DNA from 4 places in the Streptomyces sp. CB03238 genome. Region 1 is predicted to be linked to each of the others. Evidence: riboswitches for the same ligand, from Rfam matches in the RefSeq annotation. Region 1 holds a riboswitch; each other region holds the start of a gene.
The links. A riboswitch is a leader RNA that binds a small molecule or an ion and turns the genes downstream of it on or off. The one in region 1 is predicted to bind cobalamin.

Region 1 (5,459 bases):
GCCGTCCTGCGACTCGCGACCGCGGTCCTCGCCGAACGCCACGACGAATGGATCGTCTTCCCCCGCCGCTACCTCTCCAATGAGAGGCATGGACGCCCTCTATCCCGACACTCCGGTCGTCCTGCCGGCCACGTCAGACGACTGATCGCTTACACCCCGCGAAGGGACATGACCGCAGCGGCGGTCAGGACTCGGCCGTGTGGGGGACGTGGAGTGGGCGGAAACGGATGCCGCAGTGTGCCTTCAGCCGGTGCCGGCTGTACGAGCTTGAACACCATGCGGGCCGCCGCCCGTTGGGCGGCACAGGCGGACAGGCGCGGGGGCGGCGGTGGCGGAGGGGAGGCGGCAAGGCGCGGGAAGAACTCGGTGGCCCCCCGGAACCCGCGCCGACATCGACCAATTCACGGCGTGTTTCATCGGCGTCGTGATCCACGGCGCTGCGCGTGGAATTTGTGGTCGCGGCGTATCAGCGCAGCGATCTTGTGGCAGGTGCCGGCGTCGAAGACCGGCCACTGGGCCTGGATGGAGTCCAGCAGGTAGTGCGTGCCGATGCTCACCACATCGATGGGGCAGTTGTCGCAGACGCCCAAGCTCGCCCGGTCGTTGATGACCGCGACAGCTGTGTGGACCGTGGTGTACACGCCGCGCGTGGCGAGGAAGGTCTGCAGGGCGGAGGCGGGCTCGCTGACCTGACGGCCCCAGCTGCGGCCTCGGCGGTCCGTCAACGCTCCCTGGCCGACGAGATTTCCGTACCGGTCATACTTTTCATAACTCCAGTAGTCGCCCTGTATGTGCACGCATACGTTGCGTCCTTTGACCTCAATCGCCCAGACACCGCCCGGTCCGACGAGGAGGTGGTCGATCTCGCCTCTGCGGTTGGTGTACCCGCGGAACAAGAGCCATTCGTCCGACAGTTCTTGGAGCGCGTGGGTCACCGTGTCCTCGGCGAGCACTCCTGCTTCCTGCTGCGCCCGGCGGTGGAGGAGTGCCGGATCGATGACTGGTGCTTTGGCCTCCAGCTCGCGCACCTCAAAGTACTGCGTCAGCCGCTTGCCGAGCTGCCACCACCGCCGTGACGCGGCGTGCCGTGCTCGAAGGTCCGCGACAGCCGCTGAGTGCTCGGCAACGTCGTGATGGTGGCGTTCGATCGCCCCCTCGGTCTGCCGGAGTTGACGGCCGGGGTGGTCGGAAAGCACTTCGGTCAGCATCGTCGCAGTCTATGAATCCGCGAATGCGCTCGGCTACGAAAAGCGCGATGGCGTCCCGCCGGGTGGTGTGAGGGATCAAGGCACTGGGATTCGCAGGCCGGAGGCGGGGTTCCACCGCGCGAACGGTCTGACTCGCCTCAGCAGGGCGCATCGTGGGCCGCCGCTTCCGCGGCGATCGTCAGGGATTCAAACCGGAACGCGTAACCCTTGATCCCCTACACCACGATGCGGGGCACGACCGTGCGTCATCGGCAGGTGCGCTGCGACCAGGACAACTTGGCCGCCACGCCGCTGCCGACGTATGAACATCCACGGGGTCTTGTCCGCCAAGGCGCACTGACACTGGCCGCCCCGCTGGTCGGTGAGGCACTGCAGCAAAGTGCGGTCACGCTGCCCGACGGGCTGAATGATCTCTTCCAGCAACCCCAGCCGGTTGGGGTGACCGAGATCCTCGTAGGTCAAGTTGATCTCAATGCCGTACTTCGTATGGAACACCCCATTGGCCATGCAATCGACGGTAAGCACTTGCTAGGGAGGTCGAAAGAGTGCCGCGTCAAGTATGAGCCACCAGCGAAGTCTGGCGCGGCTCGGTCGTCGTGTCCGGGTCGCTGGTGATCAAGCGACGAGACCGAGGTCCAGCATCTTGGCGGCTTTTCCGATGGAGCCTGGCATGAGGTGCCGGTAAATCCTGAAGGTGAATGTCGAGACTCCTGTGGCCCATCCACTCGGCGACGTCAGTGATCGGGATGCCGTGGGTGAGGCAGTTCGACGCGAAGAAGTGGCGGAAGCTGTAGAGCACCATTCCTTGAGGGATGTCGGCTGGGTCGGCCTTCTTGATGATCTTCTGCCACTGATTTCCCAAGTAGTAGTAGGGGAAGGCTCTGGTGGAGTCCTTGGGATGTCGTAGGAGGTAGCCGTCCGTGGTGCCGTGCTTGTCTGCGTACCACTCGATGGTCTCTTTCACTCGTGGGAGCAGTGGGACGTCTTGTAGTCGCCGACCTTGCGGTGCTTCAACCTCCCGTACTGGCCGGTGGTCTGGTTGACCTGTTCGGTGATGCGGTAGACGTCGTCGGCGACGATGTTGTTGAGGTTGACGGCGGCGGCTTCTCCGTTGCGCATGCCGCAGCCGCTCATCAGGTCGGCGAACAACAGGAACGTGTCGTCGCCGGCCGTGCGTATCTGCCGTAGCTGGGCGACGGAGGGGATGACCGCGCGTGTCGGGTCGTACTGGGGTGGCTTGACGCCCTCCAGGGGGTTGTCGTCGTAGATGCCCAGCCGGTGGGCGTCCAGGAGGATCGCCTTCAGCTTGTCGAAGGCGTTCGACTGCGTGGCCAGACCGGCGCCGTTGCGCTCCATTGTGCGGATGAACCCGTCCACGACCTTGTGGTCGAAGGTGCTCATCCGGCGGCTTTCGAGAGCCGGGAGCAGGTGATGCTCCAGCAGAGAGTCCAGGTGCCGCACGGACGCCGGAGCGAGGTCGCGCTGGCCGGCCTTCCACTCGGCCGCGTACTCCCCGAAGCGCATCGCCCCGTACTTCGCCACCCGCTCGGCCTTCGCCCGACCATGCGGAGCCGCCTTCTTCGCGTTGTAGACATCCGTCAACCGCTGGATCGCCTCGTCCTGGGTGACGAACCCCGACTCCTCCACCTGCTTCCCGGCCCCGTCCCGGTACCGGACCTTGTACAGGTGCGGGCACTTCGACCACCTGGACCGCGGATGCTCGCAGTCCTTGAAGAACGTGCCCATACCGCGGGCCAGGGTCTTGCTCACCATGTGCCGGAGACTCCTCGAGGACCGATGCTGACGGTTTGCTGACCGCCGACGGTCCACGACATGCCTGACCTGCATTGATGCGCTGAGGTTGCAGTATGTGGTGGAACTTCGTGGGCCGGACCCACGAGGAGATCGCCCAAGCCCGCGCCGACTGGATGACCACCACCCGCTTCGGCGAAGTGGAAGGCTACGCAGGGGGCCGGCTGCCTGCTCCCGAACTGCCCCCGGTGGCGCTGAAACCGCGAGGAAGGGTGCGCTGACCTGCAATGGCGTGGTCGGGGGCGAGTGTGTACCCGGGCGCGGCAAATCTCACCAGGGTGAGGCGATCACTGATCGAGCCGGGGTGACCGGCGGGGCCCTCCGGTGTGCTACCGGTGTGTGGCCGGTCGCACACGGGTGAGCCTGGTGCCGGCGCTCGACGTGATGGGATGCTGCGTTCGACAAGCGACGGCGGAACGAGGAAGCCGGTGAGATTCCGGCACGGTACCGCCACTGTGCTGGGGGAGCGAACCCGCTATGGCCACGGCCCCGTTGAGGGCGGGAAGGCCGGGAGAGCGTCGATCCCGAGTCAGGAGACTCACGCCGTCGCACCTCGACGTACCGGGGCGGAGTTCCCCGAGAGAGGATGGTGGCACCCGTGTGCCCAGGTGCCCATGACAGCCTGTCCGAGCCGTGGATTCATGCCGCGCAGCCCCGACACCGACGTACACCGGACATCGTCCAGGCCCTCAGCGGGGCGGTACGCACGTGACGACCACCGACACCCTCAGGCGGGTCTCCGCCATCGGCCCCTACTTCGCGGTCTCCTGCGGGCCGAGGCCCGACTCCGCGCGGTTCCGGCCCCTGACCGGCCTCTACGAGAACCCCGAGCTGCTGGCGGCGTACGTTGCGGACGTGGGTGAGCGGCTCGGTACGGACCAGAAGCGGGTGGCCGCATCGACCCTCCACATCGGGACGGCGGCCCGCCTGTGGTCGATCGCCCTGGCAGGCGCCGCGTTGAGCGGGCGGGCTCCCGACCTCGCCCCTGAGCGGTTGTGGTGGCGCGCGGCCGAGTCCGGGCCGATCGACCTCTGGATGCCCGAGCCGGGCGCGGTCGCCGACGGCGAGCTGCATGACGCCGTCCACGCCACGGTACTCGTACAGAACCTCCTGCCCCTGGGCACCGCCCTTGCACGGCACTTCGGTCTGTCCGCCCACGTCATGCGCGGCAACGCCGCCTCCGCGCTCATCGGGGCCGTCCGGGTGCTGACCCTTCGTGTCCCGCACGCACCGCACTCGGCGTTGCGGCTCGCCGCAGCCCTGCTGAGCCGGGAACCGCTGGCCGGTGCGGGGGTGTTCACCGCCGAACCCCTCACCTACCGCCGCCGCAGCTGTTGTCTCTACTACCGCGTCCCGGGCAACGGGTTCTGCGGCGACTGCGTCCTCAACGGCGACCGTGCCTGACGGGCGGGAGGCAGGAGACGAGCTGCTCCTCGCCTCCCTGAATACGCAGGTGGAGCCAGGTGGTGCCGGCGGGAGCGCGGCCGGCCAGGTATTCCACGACGGGCTGGTGGGCCCGGGACCCATGGACGCCGCCCCGGCCTCACGGGCGTGCGTCAGCGTGCCGAGGACCCGTATGTGCGGGTGGCCGTCGGGCTCAGGGGTGTGGGCGCACGGCCGGATAAGGAGGCGCGTACAAGAGGGCGCCTCCTTATCCGCCGTTGGTACGGCAGAGGCCGCAGATTCCGACGAGCTCGAGGGTGTGTTCCACGTCGGAGTAGCCGGTGCTCCGGGCCACGTGGGCGACCCAGTGCTCGACGACGTCGGAGTCGAGCGGCTGACCGCGGCGGCAGCGGCGGCAGACGAGGTAGTGGCGGTGCTCTGCCACCGGCCGGTGACGGTAGAGGCGTTCCCCCATGTCGTCGCGTACGACGTCGGCGCCGCCGGCGCGCTCCAGGTCCTGCAGGGCCCGGTAGACGGTGGAGAGCCCCACGCGGATGCCGGCCGAGCTCAGTATCGCATGCAGTTCCTGGGCCGAAACGAAGTCGGAGCGTTCGGCGAACGCCTCCAGGACGGCCGCACGCTGGCGTGTCATGCGCCTGCCTGTGGGGGCTGTTGCCGCCACAACGGACTCCCTACTGCTGTGATCAGGGTCGATCGGCGCCTTCGCCCCGCCGGCACGGGCTCCGCGCCGCGGAGAGCCCGCAGACCCCCACGGGAGGCGAAAGGCCCGTAGGGGTCCGCGTAGGCCAGGGCGTCACGTCACCGCGAGGCGTTCAGTCCTTCCCGCTCACCGACGAGCGGCTGACCAGGCGGGCGCAGACGAGTGCTGCGAGCGTCAGCGCTCCGAGGGCCGCGGCCGTGCCCGGATATCCGCCCAGCGCCAGACCCACGCCGCCGAGGCCGGCGCCGAGGAAGACGCCGAAGCTCATCCCGGCGGCGTTGATGCTCAGCGCCGTACCCCGAAGCGAGCCGCAGCGTCGTACCAGCAGTGTGGTG
Region 2 (5,459 bases), on a different contig from region 1:
GCGCGCCGCCGCGACCAGGTTCTCCAGCGACGCCCGCGTCTCCGGCCACCCACGGGTCTTCAGACCGCAGTCGGGATTCACCCACAGCCGCTCCGCCGGAATCGCCCGCAGCCCCTCCCGCAGCAGGGCGGCCATCTCGTCACTGCCCGGAACGCGGGGCGAGTGGATGTCGTACACCCCCGGCCCGATCTCACGCGGATAACCGGCAGCGCGCAGCTCCGCCGCCACCCGCATGTGGGAGCGGGCCGCCTCCAGACTGATCACGTCGGCGTCGAGGTCGTCGATCGCGGCGAGCACGTCACCGAACTCGGCGTAGCACATGTGCGTGTGGATCTGGGTGTCCGGACGTACGCCGCCGGTCGCGAGCCGGAACGCCTCGGTCGCCCACGCCAGGTAGGCGGGACGGCCGCCGGCACGCAGCGGCAGGGTCTCTCGGAGGGCGGGCTCGTCGACCTGGATGACCGAAACGCCCGCCGCCTCCAGGTCGTTCACCTCGTCGCGCAGCGCGAGGGCGACCTGGCGGGCCGTCTCGGCCGGTGGCTGGTCGTCACGGACGAAGGACCAGGCCAGCATGGTGACCGGACCGGTGAGCATGCCCTTGACCGGCCGGTCGGTCAGGGACTGGGCGTACCGCGTCCAGCGCACGGTCATCGGCTCGGGGCGCGAGACGTCACCGGCGAGGATCGGCGGGCGGACGTAGCGGGTGCCGTACGACTGGACCCAGCCGTGCCGGGTGGCGAGGAACCCGGTGAGCCGCTCGGCGAAGTACTGCACCATGTCGTCGCGTTCGGGCTCGCCGTGCACCAGGACGTCGATGCCGGCCTTCTCCTGGAAGGAGATCACCTCCCGGATCTCCTTCTCGACGCGCTCCTCGTACGCGGCCGGGCCGATGCGCCCCGCCCGCAGATCGGCGCGGGCGGTCCGCAGCTCCGTGGTCTGCGGGAACGAACCGATGGTCGTCGTGGGCAGCAGCGGCAGGCGGAGGTGGGCGGCCTGCGCGGCGGCACGCCGGGCGTACGGCTGCGAGCGGCGCGTCTCCGAGTCGGTGACAGCCGCGGTACGGGCCCGTACGGCGGGGTCACAGGTGAGCGCCGAGCCGGCCCGGGCACCCAGGACGGCGCGGTTGGCGGCCAGTTGGGCGGTGATGGTGTCGGCGCCCTCGGCCAGCCCGCGGGCCAGGGTGACGATCTCGTCGGTCTTCTGGCGGGCGAAGGCCAGCCAGCGGGCGACCTGCGGGTCCAGGTCACGCTCGGCCGCCACGTCCAGCGGGACGTGCAGCAGCGAGCAGGAGGCGGCCACGTCGACCCGCCCGGCGAGGCCGAGCAGCGTGCCCAGGGTGGCGAGGGACCGTTCCAGGTCGTTGATCCAGACGTTGCGGCCGTCGACGACGCCCGCGACGAGCCGCTTGCCCGGCAGGCCGCCGGCGGCGGCCAGATCGTCCAGGTTGGCGGCCGCCGGACCGGTGAAGTCCAGCGCCAGCCCGTCCACGGGCGCCTTCGCCAGCACCGGGAGCGCCTCGCCGAGCCGGTCGAAGTACGTCGCGACCAGCAGCCGCGGCCGGTCGGTGAGGGCACCGAGGTCACGGTAGGCCCGGGCGGCGGCGTTCAGTTCGGCCGCCGTACGGTCCTGGACGAGCGCGGGCTCGTCGAGCTGCACCCACCCGGCACCGGCCGCCCGCAGATCGGCCAGCACCTCGGCGTACACGGGCAGCAACCGGTCCAGCAGCGTGAGGGGTACGAAGCCGGCCGGCGCGTCCGGGGCGGGCTTGGCGAGCAGCAGGTACGTGACGGGCCCGACGATGACCGGCCGGGCGGTGTGCCCGAGGGCCAGCGCCTCCGTCAACTCGGCGACCTGCTTGGCCGAGTCGGCGGCGAACACGGTGTCCGGACCGAGTTCGGGCACCAGATAGTGGTAGTTGGTGTCGAACCACTTGGTCATCTCCAGCGGCGCCACGTCCTCGGTGCCCCGGGCCATGGCGAAGTACCCGTCCAGCGCGTCGGCGGCCACCGCCTCCCGGTGACGCACGGGAACGGCGCCCACCATGACGCTGGTGTCCAGGACATGGTCGTAGTACGAGAAATCGCCGGTCGGCACCTCATGGACACCGGCCTCGGCGAGCCGCTGCCAATGCGACCGGCGCAGCCCGGCCGCCGTGGCCCGCAGCTCATCGGCCGGAATACGGCCCTTCCAATAGCCTTCGACGGCCTTCTTCAGTTCCCGGTTCGGGCCCTGGCGCGGGTATCCGTACACGGTGGCGGTCACGGCACTCTCCTTCGCGAGTCGTGTGGGGCGACCCGGAGACCGGTCGCGGACACGCGAAGGAACGGCGGGCACGCCTCGGCCCGCTGCCACCGCCGACCCGCCCACGAGGTCACCGAGATCTCCGTACGCGTGTCTCACGTACGGGCAGTGGCAGGTCTTCGGACTCGCGAGCGCGCCTCTGCTGTGCAGGAGGCACCTACTGGCCGTCGCTTCCCGGACCCGTGTGGTGGACCCAGTGCTGATGACGGCGGTCGTTCCCGCTCACCGCTGCGGGGCAGTTCCGGATTCGCACCGGATTCCCTCTTACGACGCGCCTGCCTGGCTGACAGGGCGAACCAGCTGCACCCCTCACCCTAAGCGCTGCCCATGCTCCACAGCGCACGAATCACGCCAACCCCGCTCCGGGGGAGCGGACCGTTCGTCAGCCGCCCAGCCCGTGCCCCAGCCCCGGCGTGACCGGCAGCTCCACCAGCCCTGACCCCGGCGTGCCCGCGAACGCCGCCGGCGCCAGCGGCTCCTCCTCCACCAGCAGCGGGCCCACCAGGTCCGGCGGAACCGTGGCGTGCGGCAGCGCCGCCGACAGATGCGCGGCCGCGAGCGTCGCCACGCCCAGCTCCGGCATCGTGCCGACCTTCACCGCGAGCCCCGCCGTCTCGGCCAGCGCCGCGATCTGCCGCGCCCGGTACAGCCCGCCCACCTTCAGGATCTTGATGTTCAGTACGTCGGCGGCGCCCCGGCGAACCACCTCCAGCGCGTCGTGCGCCGACTGCACCGACTCGTCCGCCATCACCCGCACCCCGCCCCGCGCGCGCAGCGCCGCGAGTCCCTCCAGGTCCCAGCGCGGCAGCGGCTGCTCCACCAGGTCCAGCCCGGCGTCCGCGAGCCGGGCCACCGTACGGGCCGCCTCGCCCGGGGCGTACCCCTCGTTGGCGTCCAGCGACAGCTCCACCGACTCCGGCACCGCCTTGCGTACGGCGGTCACCAGCTCCACGTCGAGCGCCGGATCGTCGCCGCCCTTGAGCTTGATGTGCCCGAACCCGGCCGCCGCGTACCGGGCCGCCTCCTCCACCATCTCGTCGACCGTGCCCAGCCCCACGACCCACGTCGTCGGCACCGGCCCGCCCACCCGCCCGCCGCCCAGCAGCAGGTGCGCCGGCCACCCGGCGGCACGCGCCGCGAGGTCGTGCAGCGCCAGGTCCAGCGCCGCCTTGGCCAGGTGCTGGCCCCGGATGGCGGCGTCCATCGCGGCATGCGCGCCCGCCAGGTCGCGCGGGTCACGGCCGACGAGCGCCGGAGCGACATGTTCGGTCACCGCCGCGCTGAGCCCCGCGAGAGTCTCGCCGGTGTACGCGGTCATCGGCGACGCCTCGCCGAAACCCGATGCCCCGTCGGCCGTCCGGACCTCCACGACGAGACTGACGAGGTCGGGGCTGGTGCCACTGCTGATGACGAACGGGCGGCGATAACGGGCACGGACGACACGGGTGTGGAACGAGGCGATTTTCACGCGCGAGCTCCTTCGTCTCCGCCGTACGGCGTTCCCACCGTGGCGGCCTGCGATGTGGGGGGTTTCGGCCCAGGCCGTAATCCGCGATCCACGGGCTACAGACGGACCTGGTAGACGATCGGGGGACGGCCGGTCTGCCCTTCCTGGCGACTGCCGGTCGGTACGGCTATCCCGGCCCGCTCCAGCCGCTTGAGGATCCGGCGGGCCGTGCGCTGCTGCACGGACAGGTGCTCGGCGACCCGATGGGCGGTGACCCCCGCGCCCCCGTCCGCCGCGGTCAGCTCCCGCAGCCGGTCCAGCGTCTGCGGGTGCAGGCCCACCCGCCGGGCCAGCAGCGCGGGCCCCTCCGCCGGCCTGGCGTGCGCGGCGTGAGCGGCGCCCACGGGATGCGCGGTGCCTGCGGGGTGAGCGGTGCCCGGGGTGCCTGCGGTGCCTGCGGCGTGCGCGGGTGAGCCCGCGGGTGAGCTTGGGGAGCTGGGTGAGCCCACGGGGCCGATTGCGCCACGCGAGGCTGGCGCGCCTGGGGTGCCGGTGGAGCCGGGCGCTCCCGCGGAGTCGCCCGAGCCTGGTGAGCCTGCGGAGCCGGTCAAGCCAAGGGAGTTCGGCGAACCGGCCGAACCGGCCGAACCGGCCGAACCGGCCGAACCGGCCGAACCGGCCGAACCGGCCGAACCAAGGGAGTTCGGCGAACCGGCTGAACCAGCCGAGCCGGCTGAGCCACCTGAGCCGGCCGACCCCGCCGACCCAGCCCCACCCGCCGAGCCGTCCGCGCCTGCCGAGTCCGACGCGCCATCCGAGCCGGCCGACCTCACCGAACCGACCGCGCCCGCCGCGCCGTCCGCGCCCGCCGACCCAGCCCCACCCGCCGACCCGACCGCGTCCACCGCGCCCGCCGAGCCGACCGACCCCGCCCCACCTGCCTCACCCACCGACCCCGGCGCGACGCCCGCCGCACCCGGCGCGACACCCGCCGCACCCGGCGCGACGCCCGCCGCACCCGGCGCGATGACGATGTCGACGTCGTCAGCCATCGACACCACACCCGCCGCCGCACCCGCCGCCATGCCCACCCAGCGTGCCCGGTTGACGGCCCGTCGGGCCAGTGCCTCGGCCTCCGCCGCCGTACGGCCCACACCGAAGCCCACATGCGCGGTGCCGTGCCGGGCCGCCAGGCCGTCGAGGAACGGGAGACGAGTGAACCGCTCCGTCGCCGTCTCCAGCACCCCGCGCGTCGTCACCACCAGCCGCCGCCCGTCCGGAAGCTCGGCCAGGCTGCCGCCGAGCACCCGTATGTCCTCCGGCAGCCGCGCGTCCGCGCCCGCGCCCGGCAGGTCGACGATGCCCAGCACCACCTGCGCGTCCCCGCTGTGCTGCCCGGCCGTGGCCAGGACGAGCGCCTGAAGGGTCGCCAGTATCGAGTGCCGGGACGGGGCCAGGCGCACGGCGTGCGTGTGCTGCTCCAGCACGTGGAACGCCGAGCCGAGACAGGTGATGGCCACCCGGGCCTTCTTCGCGTCCCGGGCGTCCAGGTGGAAGTCGACGACGTCCTCCGAGGTCAACCCCGGCCGGTACGGCAGCACCCGCACCCGGTCGGTGGGCAGCTTGGCCTCCGTCATCGTCTCCAGCACCTCGTCGCGGCGCAGGGTGTCGATGGACACCCGCGACACGTCGTGCCCGAGCCGCAGCAGTT
Region 3 (5,459 bases), on a different contig from region 1:
CACCCGGCGGTGGTCGCCTCCGACGAAGAAGCGCACGATGTGCGGGAGCATCAGCCCGACGAAGCCGATCGGTCCGGCCGCCGCGACGAGGACGCCGGTGAGCAGGGACAGCAACACGAACATCCGGGCCCGGAAGCGCCCCACGTCCAGCCCCATCGTGGTGGCGGCCTCCTCGCCCGCCAGCAGCAGGTTCAACGGCCGGGCCTGCACCAGCAGCACACCGATGCCCACCAGCAGCGTGGCCGCGGGCAGCCACAGCGTGGCCCACTGGACGCCGCCGAGGCCGCCCATGGTCCAGGCGAGGACCTCGCGTGTCTGGTTGCCCCGGTCGGCGGTCAGCAACAGCAGGTGCATCACCGCGGTGAGTACCGCGGCCACCGCCACCCCCGACAACACCAGCCGGACCGAGGTGATCCGCCCGCCGGCCCTGGCCGTGGTGTAGACGAGCAGGAGCGTCAGCAGTGCTCCGGCGAACGCGGACACCGACAGCGACACCGCTCCGAAGAGAGTGACGCCCGAGACGATCACGATGACGGCGCCCAGGGACGCGCCCGATGAGACGCCGAGCAGGTACGGCTCCGCGAGGGGGTTGCGTACCAGGGCCTGCATGGCCGTGCCCACGACGGCGAGCCCCGGTCCGATCACCGCTCCGAGCAGTACGCGTGGCGCCCGTACGTCGAGGATGATCGTCTCGCGTGCGCGTGACCATGTCGGTTCCGCCCGGTCGGCCCCCAGGCCGTGCGCCACGATGCTCCACACCTCGCCGGGCGGTACGTGCACCGAGCCGATGGCCAGCCCGGCCGTGACGGAGACCAGGAGGAGCACGCCGAGGACCCCCAGCGTCAGGAGGTAGGTCCGTCCCCGCGGCGGGTACGCCCTGGGTCCGGCGAGGGACGACCCGGGCCCAGGGGAGGGTGCGGTCATCGTGCCGCTCGGGCTTGCCGGCGTACGTGCGGGCGTGCGGGCCGTCACCGGAAGCGCTCGGGGTGCAGCCCTCGAGCGAGGTCCTCCACCGCGTACGGAGGCCGTACGCCGACCAATGTCGCGGTGAGCGGCAGCACGACGAACCGCTTGTTCCTGATGGCGGGCACGTCGGCGAGGGCGGGCTGGGAGAGCAGGAACTTCTTCTTCTGCTCCACGCTCCCGGCACCGCGGTAGTCGTAGATCGCGATCACCTGGGGCCTGCGGGCGACCACCTGTTCCCACGAGACGTCGCCGAAGACGTCGTCCAGGTCCGAGAAGACGTTGCGCCCGCCGGCCAGCCGGATGATCTCCGTACCCAGGCTCCTGCCGCCCGCGGTGAACGCGGACTTGTCGCCGCTGTCGTACACGAACACCGATACCGGCGGTGCGCCCCCGACCGCCTCGCCGGCCTTCCGGATGCGGTCCTGGAGACCGGCCACCAGCCTGTCGGCCCGCTCCGGCACGCCGAAGATGCTGCCGATGGTACGGATCTCGTCGTACGTGTCCGTCATGGACACCTGCTTCTTGCCGCAGTACTCGCGGTTGAGGTAGGTGTCGATGCCCGCGTCGGCGAACGCCTTGCGCGACCGCCCCTCGTTCTGGGCGAACGCGCTTCCGTAGCCGCCATAGACGAAGTCGGGCTCGGCCTCCAGGACGGTCTCGAAGGACGGCTCCTTCTCCGCCAGCTCCGGGACGGCCGCGAAGTCCTTCTGGTACGCGGGTAGAACGGCCGAGTCGGGGAACGCGGTGCCGACCATCCTGTCCTTCAGGCCCAGAGCGAGCATCAGCTCGGCGGGGTGCTGGTGGATGGTGACCACCCGGGAGGGGGGTTCGTCGTACGTGGTGCGGATGCCGCAGTTGTCGATGGTGACCGGGAACCCCTTCACGGACGTGGCCGCGCCGCCTCGGTCACGGGTTTCGCCCTCCGTGCCGCAGCCGGTCAGCAGGGCGGCGGACAACGCGGCGGACAGGGCCGTGGCGAGTGCCCGTCGCCGCAGGGCATGGCGGGATGAGGGGAGGGGAAAGGGACGGTGGGTGCCGTCGTACACGTAAAGCCTCCTGGGGAGTCCGCGCTCCTCGGAATGGGCCCGCGACAGGCCAGTGTCCTGACTCCCGGATCGACGTTCCCCCTTGCCTTCCCGCGCTGTACGTACGTACGCGGTGGCGTCCTCGAAGGTTCCACTCCCCGGTCACAGTGGCGGGACCGTGCCGGATTCGCACCGGCTTCCTGTCTCCCGTCGCGGTGATGACCAGGTGATACTACGTTTCCTTCAGTGGAGCGCAAAAGGGCGTGCGGTCGGCCGCCGTACGCCCCCGTCGGTGGTACGGAGGCGGCCCGGGCATCGTCACCGGGGCAGTTGCCGGAGCTGCGCGGCCCGGTAGCGGGACGGTGAGATCCCGTACCGGCTGGTGAACGCCTGGCGCAGTGACTCGGCGGAGCCGAATCCGCTGCGGGCGGCCACACTCGCCATGGGCAGCGTCGTCGAGGTGAGGAGATGTGCGGCGGCCTCGGTACGCGCCAGCCGGACGAACCTGCCCGGCGCCTGCCCGAGGTGCTCGGTGAACAGCCGGGTGAGGTGACGTGGCGTCACTCCCGCGTGTGCGGCGAGCGCCGCCGTGCCGAGGTCGTGGTCCGGGTGGGCGGTGATGTGCTCGACTAGCTCGCGGACCAGCTCGTTGCGGGGCGGCGGGGCGGCGGTGAACAGGCTCATCTGCGCCTGGTTGCCCGGCCGCTGCAGGTAGACGACGAGGGCCCGGGCCACCTTGCGGGCCAGTTCGGGGCCGTGGTCCTCCTCGATGAACGCGAGGGTCAGGTCCATCGCGCTGGTGATCCCGGCCGCCGTGTACACGTTCCCGTCACGGATGTAGATGGGTGCGGGGTCCACCGAGACCTCCGGGTGGCGGGCGGCGAACTGCGGCGCGAACCGCCAGTGGGTGGTGGCGCGGCGCCCGTCCAGCAGCCCGGTGGCGGCCAGGACCCCCGCCCCCGTACACACCGAGGCGATCCGTCGGCTCTCCTTGGCCAGGCGCCGGACGTGGCCCACGATCCGGGGGTCGGCGGCCGCCCGCTCGAATCCCAGGCCGCCCGAGACGACCAACGTGTCGAGCGGGCCGACGAGCCGTTCCAGGGGCTGCTGGCTCTGCAGGACCAGCCCCGAGCCGCAGACGATCGGGCCGCCGCCCGGCCCGGCCACGCACACCCGGTACGGCAGGGACGGGTCACCGATCTCGTTGGCCATGGCCAGGCTCGTGGTCACACACGCGATGTCCAGCAACTCGGCCGCTTCGTAGCCGACCACCACCATGAGCCGTTCCGCCATGCGGCGACCCTATGCCGGAAGGACCGGTACCCCAAGGCCACGGACATCGATCCCGCCTCCGCGCACGACCGGGGCCGGCCGAGCCGGACAGTGGAGCCGGCAAGGCCCGCTTGCCACAACGCTCCAGCCATCATCACTCGGGGGACGCCATGACCCGCACCACGCGCGACGACCACCACAACCGCGACGACGGCACCCGCCCGGCTCCCGCTCGTCCTCAACGGGAGAGCTCGCCCTCCGGTGCCGGGCGCATGCTGGGCGCCCTCGGCCACCGGTGGCCCACCGTGCTGGCACTCGCCCTGGTGGTCGCCACCTTCGTCGACGGTGTGCCGCCCGTGCGGCTCCTGGCCGCCCTCCTCATCGTCATGCCGCTGTGCTACCTGCTGTTCGGATCACTGCGCGGCGAACTGCGCCGCCCCGGTGTCCTCGTCATTCAGATCGCGGGCCTCCTCGGCTTCGCGGCCGTGGCACTGGTCGCTCTGGCCGTCGACGGCGCTCTCGGCCTCTACGTCGTGGCTGCCGGCTGGCTGGCCCACGGGGTCTGGGACTTCACCCACCATCGGACCGGAAGGGTCGTGCCCCGGGCATGGTCGGAATGGTGCTGTGTCGTCGACGTCTTCGGGGCCCTCGCGATGGCCGTCATGGCCTGACGACGTCACTGGAGCATGTGCTCCATGATGGGGACGGGCAGCCCCGGATGCCGGGCCGCGGCCAGTGCCGTGTCGGTGTCACGCAACAACCGGACCAGCTGCGTCGCGGGCAACCGCGGGTGCCCGGCGGCCGCGTGGCGTACGTGCTCGTGCGGGTCGTCGAGCAACCGCACCGCCGACACGGCCGTCCGCCGCGGGTCGGTCGCCGCCCGGTGCCGTACGTCCTCGAGGGCGATGCCGGGTGTCCTGCTCACCCAGGATCAGCCGGGCCCACTGCTCGGCGGTGATGTCCGGCTGCGCCTCGGCCGGCCGCGCACACTCCAGTCCGGGTGGGCCACGGCCGCGTCCACGACCGCTGCCGGCAGGTGACGCCACAGCAGGAAGGGCGACCGTCCCAGCAGGCCGGCGAGCAGCTCATCGGGGATGGCCGGGTTCAGGCCCAGCCCCTGTGCCCACACGTCGCGCAGCCGCTCCGAAGGGCCGGGTCCCCGAACCAGCGATGCCCAGGCGGCTGCCCGCTCCTCCGGGGACCCCCGGGCAGCCGACCTGGCCCATTCCTCCTGCCGCTCTCCCGGGCGGCGGTCCACGGCGATGAGCCAGACCTCGTCCTCCTCGGTGGTCACCCCCAGCAGGATGTCGCCGTCCATCGAGAGGGTGACGAATTCCGGCTCCCCGGGCCGCTCGCCCAGCACTCCGGCGAGATCCCAACGGCCGGTGAGCTTCACCCGCGTCCACCGCCTGGGCGTGCCGCCCGTCCAGGCGCCGGCGACGTCGATGAGGAACACCCCGTCCTCGCCGAGCATCAGGCGGTCGCGAGCCGGTGCCACTGCGCGTTGAGCTCGGCGACCGGATCGGCCGCGTCTCTCCGTACCACCACGGTCGGTCTGGCACCACCTGCGACGACGGGGCGCCATGCGGCCCGGGGAGGCAGCACCTCCTCGGGCCTCCGGTCTCCGGCGATGTCCAGCCCGGCCCGCTGCGGCAGCTCGGCGAGTCCGTCTCTCCCACCTGTCATGGGAGCACATCCTGCCCGACCGGCGACCGAGGGAGCGCCGCCTGGCGGTGATCCCCGCGGTCAGCGGTTGTCGTGCAGCTCCTGGTGCATCTGGGGCTGGTCGTCCTGGTCGTGGGTCATCGCGTACCTCTCGACCTCGTTGAACGCCTTCGATGCGACGCCGAGGATCTCCTTGTAGGGGTTGACGCCGACGGTCTTCTTGGCGGCGCCGCCGAAGAGACCACCGGCGGTGTTGCTGACGAGGCCGTGGCCGGCGGCCAGGGGCTTGCCCGCGATGTCGAGGGGGCTTCTCGGGACGCCCGCCATGTCGGCGTACTTGTCGGTGAGCGCCACGCGGGTCAGGGCGATGTACGCGTCACTGGCCCCCGGCCCGACGAGGTCCCGGTAGAACTTGATGGCCTGCGCGGTCATGAAGACACCGTCGTCGGTCTTCTTCCACTCCGTGTCGCGCTGGGCGTTCCAGACCGCCTCGACCTCGTCGGCGTTCTTGGGCAGCAGCCATTTCTCGGG
Region 4 (5,459 bases), on a different contig from region 1:
TCATCGGCCCGAACGACACGTCCTGGCCCACCGACGCCGCGAACAACTGGTCGTCCGGATCCTGCACGACCAGCTGCACCGTCGTACGCAGCCGGGTCAGCCCCGCCCTGTCGTACGACACGTCCCGCCCCTCCAGGCGCAACTGCCCGCTCGCGCACCGCAGCCCGCCGCTCAGCAACCGCAGCATCGTGGTCTTGCCGCTGCCGTTACGGCCGAGCAGCGCGATGGACCGCCCCTCGGGCACGGTGAAGTCGACGCCCCGCAGCACGGCGGGGCCGTCCTCGTAGGCGTATCCCGCACCGACCAGTTCCACGACGGCGTCACGATTCATGGCAGGAACCTTTCGAGTACGAGAGTCAGGGCGACGAGACCCGCGAGCAGCGCCGCGCTGGCGCCCAGGAACCGCCCGGAGACCGCCACCTGCGGTACCAGCACCCGCAGCGTTCCGACGTAACCGCGCCCGGCCAGCCCCGTCTGGAGCCGCGCCGCCCGGTCGAAGGCGCGCACGAACGCCGTCGCGCCCAGGCCCGCCAGCGACCGCCAGGTGGCTGCCCGGCTCGTCAGCCCGAGCCGCGCCGCCTGCGCCTCCCGGATCCGCCGGACCGCGTCCAGCAGCAGGAAGCTGATCCGGTACATCACCAGCGCCACATCGACGACCGGCGCCGGCACCCCGGCCCGCACCAGCCGGGGCAGCACGTCGGACACCGGCGTGGTGAACGCGAACAGCAGCACGCCGAGCGAGGCCGCCGACGTACGCAGCAGCAACTGCCCCGCGTGCACCAGCCCGTCCGGCGCCGGCGTGATGAACCCGCCCGTCCCACCCACCTGGAACAGCAGCGGAACCGCGCCCGTCACGCAGAAGCCGAGCGGGATGCGCCACGCCCGCCACAGCTGCCGGGGCGCGACCCCGGCCGGGCCGAGCAGCACCACGAGGGTCGCGGCGGCGACGAGCACGGCGCCCGGCCACGGCGGCAGGCACACGGCCAGCGCCGTCAGGCCGAAGCCCAGCACGGCCTTCTCGCACGGGTGACGGCGGCGCCAGCGACTGCTGTGCGCCGCCGCGTCGATCGGCAGCATCGGCGGCTAGACGGAGGGCTGCCGGCCGCCGGCCCCGGTGGCCTCGGCTGCGTCGGGGCCCGACGGCCCCGCGTCCACGCCCGCCCGTGCCTCGCCCTGCCGGCGCCCGCGCCGCAGCCCGAAGTAGTACGCCAGCACCCCCGCCCCGATGGCGGCCTGGAGCGCGAACAGCGCCGACTCGACCTCGCCGGACGGAGGCTCGTACAGCGGGCTGAACCACGGCTCGTAGTCCGGCTTCAGCTCGGTGATGGCCGTCTCGGCCTGCGCGTCGGCGCCCGTGAACGGCTCCTCCTTGTGGTCACCCATCCCCAGCGCGAGCGGGAGGACGGCGAGCGCGACCACGACGAGCAGCAGCAGCGTATTGATCTTGGCGTTACGGCTCATCGGGCCACGGCCTCCTTCTTCATCGGCAGGACGCCGAGCCGGGCCAGATCGCCCTTGCTGGACTGCGTCAGCAGCCGCATCACCAGCACGGTGAGCAGGCCCTCGCTGACCGCCAGCGGAATCTGGGTGACCGCGAAGATGGAGCCGAACTTCGCCAGCGAACCGGCGACACCGCTGCTCGGGTCGGGGAACGCCAGCGCCAGCTGCACGCTGGTGACACAGTACGTGGAGAGGTCGGCGACGAACGCCCCGAAGAACACGCTGACCATCAGCGGCACGTCAAAGCGGCGCAGCAGCCAGTACACCCCGAACCCGGCCCATGGGCCGACGATCGCCATCGAGAAGGCGTTGGCGCCCAGGGTCGTCAGGCCGCCGTGTGCCAGCAGCAGCGCCTGGAAGAGCAGGGTGATGGTGCCCAGCACCGCCATGATCGGCGGCCGGAACAGGATCGCGCCGAGTCCCGTACCGGTCGGGTGCGAGCAACTGCCCGTCACCGACGGAATCTTCAGGGCAGACAGGACAAAAGTGAAGGCACCGGACGCACCGAGCAGGAGAGTCGATTCGGGATGGGCCTTGACCTCCCGGGTCAGGGCCCGTACGCCGTGGGCGACGAAGGGAGCGGCCGCGACGGTCCAGGCGACCGCGTGTGCAGGGGGTAGATACCCCTCGGCAATATGCATGGTTGGGAGACCCTCTCCAGCACCTCGTGGATGGACAACGCGCCTTGGCCGGTCTCCTGGCTGACGGGATGGCATGGGGTATGCCGCCGCGACTCCGCCTTCCCGGACCCCGCGGTCTCCCGCGGTGTTCCAGTGGCTTTCCCGGGGTGGTTTCCCAGGGAGTGGAGCCGGACTTCCCGATCACAGTGGCGAGGGCCGCACCGGTACCGCACCGGTTTCCCGTACACCAAGGCCCTGTGACAGTAGTGCGTTGACCAGGTACATCACAACCCGCGCACCAGCGCGGGCGTCCGGTCGGCACCGGCCGGCGCCGGCCGGGCCGGGCCACGACGGGCCGGGCGCAGCCTGGCCGGGCCAAGACGGTGCTCGCCCGCCCGGACAGCCCGAAGGCCCTGCCGGGACGTCCCGGCAGGGCCTTCGGGTGCGGCAGACGGCTCGAGAGCCTCAGCCGTGGGAGGGGAAGTGCCTCACCACGGTGTCCGGGCCGGGCGACATGATGGTCTCGTGCCCGTCCTCGAAGCGCACACGGTAAGGCGGCGTGCCGTCCGACCCCAGCACCTCGATGATCTCTGCCGTACGGTTGCCCTGCCCGACGATCCGTCCATGGACGAGCAGCCTGTCACCCACGCTGGCCTGCATGATCGTGCCTCCTGCCGATTCGGTTCCGGTCGCGGGAGGAAATCCCCGCGCCGGCATGGCCGCATGCACGGTGTCACTGGATCGGAGGAGTCGATCCCTCGCGCCGTGGTGGGGGTGGTGAGGGTGTGACATTGCGGTGCCGGGGCGCTGCTTGGCGAGGGGGGCGCGTCAGCGTGATCTGGCGGACGAGTTGCTGGAAGCAGGCCAGCGCCGCGACGGCGGGCAGGGCGGCTGCGGCCGCATCAGTGATGGTCCGTGGGGCCTGCGCCACGCAGAGTATGACGGCGATGGTCGAGAACAGCAGTACGACGCACCAGGAATGGGCCGCGCGGCGCCTGTGGAGGGCCGCTCTCAGAATGGAGAGGGACGCGACCATCCAGGGGCCGTAGACGAGCAGAGGCCACCAGCCGACCACATGGCGGGGAGTGCGCGGTTCGGCGACGTGGCGCAACGGGTCGTAGGTGACCATGCCGCCGTAGACGCTGACCATGGAGACGATGACAGCAGCGAGCGCGGCAGTGAAGAAGCTCCCTGTCTGCAGGGGAGTGAGCGCGCGTTTCCTCGGGGAGACACGGCGGTGGCTCGGGGTGGGGGGCCGCACCGGTGACAGCTGGGCGGTGATCTGTTCCAGGCCGGCCAGTGAGTGGTCGGCTTCGAACGCGTCATGGGCGGTCTCCTGCACCGGTACCGCGGACGCGAACGCGTCGACGTGCTCGGGAGGCACGGACTCCTGCAAAAGACAGGCGAGTTCCTCCGCCGGGTCCCAGAGCGGGTCCAGCGGACCCAGGGGAGGCAGCGGCTGACGGCCGGCCGCACGATAGGGCCGGCTCTCGGGCGACGGCGGGGTGGGGAAATCCGACGGTGAGTGAGAAGAGGGCTGGTCCCGGCGACTGTGCGTCTCATACATGACAGCGCTGTCCCGGGAACTCGCCGCCGTGGACGGCGACCGGCTCAAGAGCCTGTGATCGGCGGTCGAACTCGGCCTGAATGCGGCTCATCGCCATCAAGAAGTCCTCCAGGACCGAGGAGGAGTAATGCAATTCGATGCACTGGCTGTCATTGTGCAAAGTCGCGCTTTTGCCGACGGGATATGCGCCGAACCTCTGGGTCAATGTCCATTTACCTGCCCGAGTGGCCCGAGGGCGGTTGTCCCAACCTCCTCCGAGGAAGCCGCGAGGAGACGAGACAGGTGTTGGTGCGGTGGTCATAGTCCCCCTAACGCCTTCGATCATGATCCGGATGCGCGTCACTCGGGTGACGCCATTGGGGCATATGGGTGCTTCGACGGGTCTTTTATCGGACTGTGGCGTGTCTCGGACACGCCAGTAACTCGCCCTTTTGTCGCTCGTGGTCGACCAACGAGCCGGGCGGAACGCCCGTTGGAATGATGAATCACCTTCCGGCAAGTCATATTCTGCGCCGGAAAAGCCGCTTCTCCTGTAAGTGGCGAGCGCAGCGGAAACCCTGACCGGCCGAAACCGGGCCGCGCTGCGGTGTGGGCCGAGTCCGCCGGTCACGGACGTCGTCGAGCGTCTTGGCCGTGCGCGGGACACCGTTCCGTCCGCGTGCGGGAGAGGCCAGGGGCCGCCGCCCCTCTTCGGCAGCGCCTCGCCTCACTCCTTGCGGTAGCCGTACGCCTCGGACGCGGCCGTCGCCACCGCGTCCAGGTCACCGCCCGCCGACGCGGTGACCACCGCCGCCACCGCGCCCTCCACGAACGGCGCGTCGACCAGCCGGGTCCCGTCGGGGAGCTCGTCGCCCTCCGCGAGCAGGGCCTTCACCGTCAGGACGGCGCTGCCGAGGTCCACCAGGACGGCCACGCCCGCCCCGCCGTCGACCGTCGTCACCGCCTGGGTGATCAGCTCCGCGCTGGTGCCGAGCCCGCCGTCCGGCGTGCCGCCCGCCGCCGCCACCGGCGCCGTCACCCCGCCGCCCGCGAGGCCCCGGGCCAGATCGGCCACGGAGGACGCGACCGCCGCGCTGTGCGAGACGAGCACGATGCCCACCCGGGCGCTCACCGGGGCCCCTCCGCCCCCGCGAGGGCGGCGATCAGCAGGGCCGAGGACGTGGCGCCCGGGTCCTGGTGCCCGATGCTGCGCTCACCGAGATAGCTCGCCCTGCCCTTGCGGGCCTGCATGGGTACGGTCGCGAGGGCGCCCTGGTCCGCCGCCTCCGCGGCCGCCGCGAACGACTCGCCGAGCGACTCGGCCAGCGCCTCGACGGCCGGCTCCAGCGCGTCCAGCATCGTCTTGTCCCCGGCCTTCGCCCCGCCGAGCTCCGCCACCGCGGTCACGCCCGCGCGCAGCGCCTCGGCCAATTGCACGGGCGCCACCTCGGCGGCGTCGCCCAGCGCCTTGCCGGTGCGCCGCAGCAGCGTCCCGTACAAAGGACCCGACGCACCGCCGACGGTCGAGATCAGCTGTCGCCCCGCCAGCGTGAGCACGGCCCCCGGCGTCCCGGCCGGCTCGCCCTCCAGGGCCTTGACCACGGCGGCGAAGCCGCGTTGCAGATTGGCGCCGTGGTCGGCGTCACCGATGGCCGAGTCCAGCTCGGTGAGCCGGTCCGCCGCCCGGTCCACGGCGGCGGCCGCGCCGGTCATCCAGCGCCGGAAGAAGTCCGCGTCCAGCATGGCCGTCACCGTCTCACCGTCCCCAGCGGAGCGCGGCGGTCCGCACCGGC

Region 2: linked by a shared signal. The riboswitch ahead of metE (5-methyltetrahydropteroyltriglutamate--homocysteine S-methyltransferase) and the one ahead of BKD26_RS25170 ((2Fe-2S)-binding protein) in region 1 are both predicted to bind cobalamin.
Region 3: linked by a shared signal. The riboswitch ahead of BKD26_RS31330 (ABC transporter substrate-binding protein) and the one ahead of BKD26_RS25170 ((2Fe-2S)-binding protein) in region 1 are both predicted to bind cobalamin.
Region 4: linked by a shared signal. The riboswitch ahead of BKD26_RS30005 (energy-coupling factor ABC transporter permease) and the one ahead of BKD26_RS25170 ((2Fe-2S)-binding protein) in region 1 are both predicted to bind cobalamin.

Annotation. Positions count from the first base shown of each region.
Region 1 is NZ_NBCN01000014.1:105,697-111,155, reverse strand. Features, by position in the region: partial or broken gene BKD26_RS25195 (IS256 family transposase) at 1-145, shown strand, start outside; gene BKD26_RS25190 (nuclease-related domain-containing protein) at 414-1,208, opposite strand; gene BKD26_RS25185 (hypothetical protein) at 1,395-1,715, opposite strand; gene BKD26_RS41540 (hypothetical protein) at 1,762-2,172, opposite strand; gene BKD26_RS25180 (hypothetical protein) at 2,169-2,981, opposite strand; partial or broken gene BKD26_RS25175 (pirin family protein) at 3,077-3,241, shown strand; cobalamin riboswitch at 3,398-3,581, shown strand; gene BKD26_RS25170 ((2Fe-2S)-binding protein) at 3,729-4,424, shown strand; gene BKD26_RS25165 (transcriptional repressor) at 4,672-5,055, opposite strand; gene BKD26_RS25160 (MFS transporter) at 5,237-5,459, opposite strand, start outside.
Region 2 is NZ_NBCN01000013.1:56,602-62,060, reverse strand. Features, by position in the region: gene metE (5-methyltetrahydropteroyltriglutamate--homocysteine S-methyltransferase) at 1-2,262, opposite strand, end outside; cobalamin riboswitch at 2,394-2,617, opposite strand; gene BKD26_RS24110 (enolase C-terminal domain-like protein) at 2,684-3,769, opposite strand; gene BKD26_RS41505 (hypothetical protein) at 3,865-5,459, opposite strand, start outside.
Region 3 is NZ_NBCN01000023.1:28,646-34,104, forward strand. Features, by position in the region: gene BKD26_RS31325 (iron ABC transporter permease) at 1-924, opposite strand, end outside; gene BKD26_RS31330 (ABC transporter substrate-binding protein) at 969-2,012, opposite strand; cobalamin riboswitch at 2,042-2,233, opposite strand; gene BKD26_RS31335 (GlxA family transcriptional regulator) at 2,310-3,284, opposite strand; gene BKD26_RS31340 (hypothetical protein) at 3,434-3,934, shown strand; gene BKD26_RS31345 (hypothetical protein) at 3,940-4,188, opposite strand; gene BKD26_RS31350 (hypothetical protein) at 4,195-4,761, opposite strand; gene BKD26_RS31355 (hypothetical protein) at 4,737-4,949, opposite strand; gene BKD26_RS31360 (oxygenase MpaB family protein) at 5,010-5,459, opposite strand, start outside.
Region 4 is NZ_NBCN01000021.1:8,597-14,055, reverse strand. Features, by position in the region: gene BKD26_RS30020 (ATP-binding cassette domain-containing protein) at 1-331, opposite strand, end outside; gene cbiQ (cobalt ECF transporter T component CbiQ) at 328-1,077, opposite strand; gene BKD26_RS30010 (energy-coupling factor ABC transporter substrate-binding protein) at 1,084-1,461, opposite strand; gene BKD26_RS30005 (energy-coupling factor ABC transporter permease) at 1,458-2,141, opposite strand; cobalamin riboswitch at 2,170-2,415, opposite strand; gene BKD26_RS30000 (DUF1918 domain-containing protein) at 2,586-2,780, opposite strand; gene BKD26_RS29995 (DUF2637 domain-containing protein) at 2,854-3,576, opposite strand; gene dhaM (dihydroxyacetone kinase phosphoryl donor subunit DhaM) at 4,394-4,798, opposite strand; gene dhaL (dihydroxyacetone kinase subunit DhaL) at 4,795-5,409, opposite strand; gene dhaK (dihydroxyacetone kinase subunit DhaK) at 5,423-5,459, opposite strand, start outside.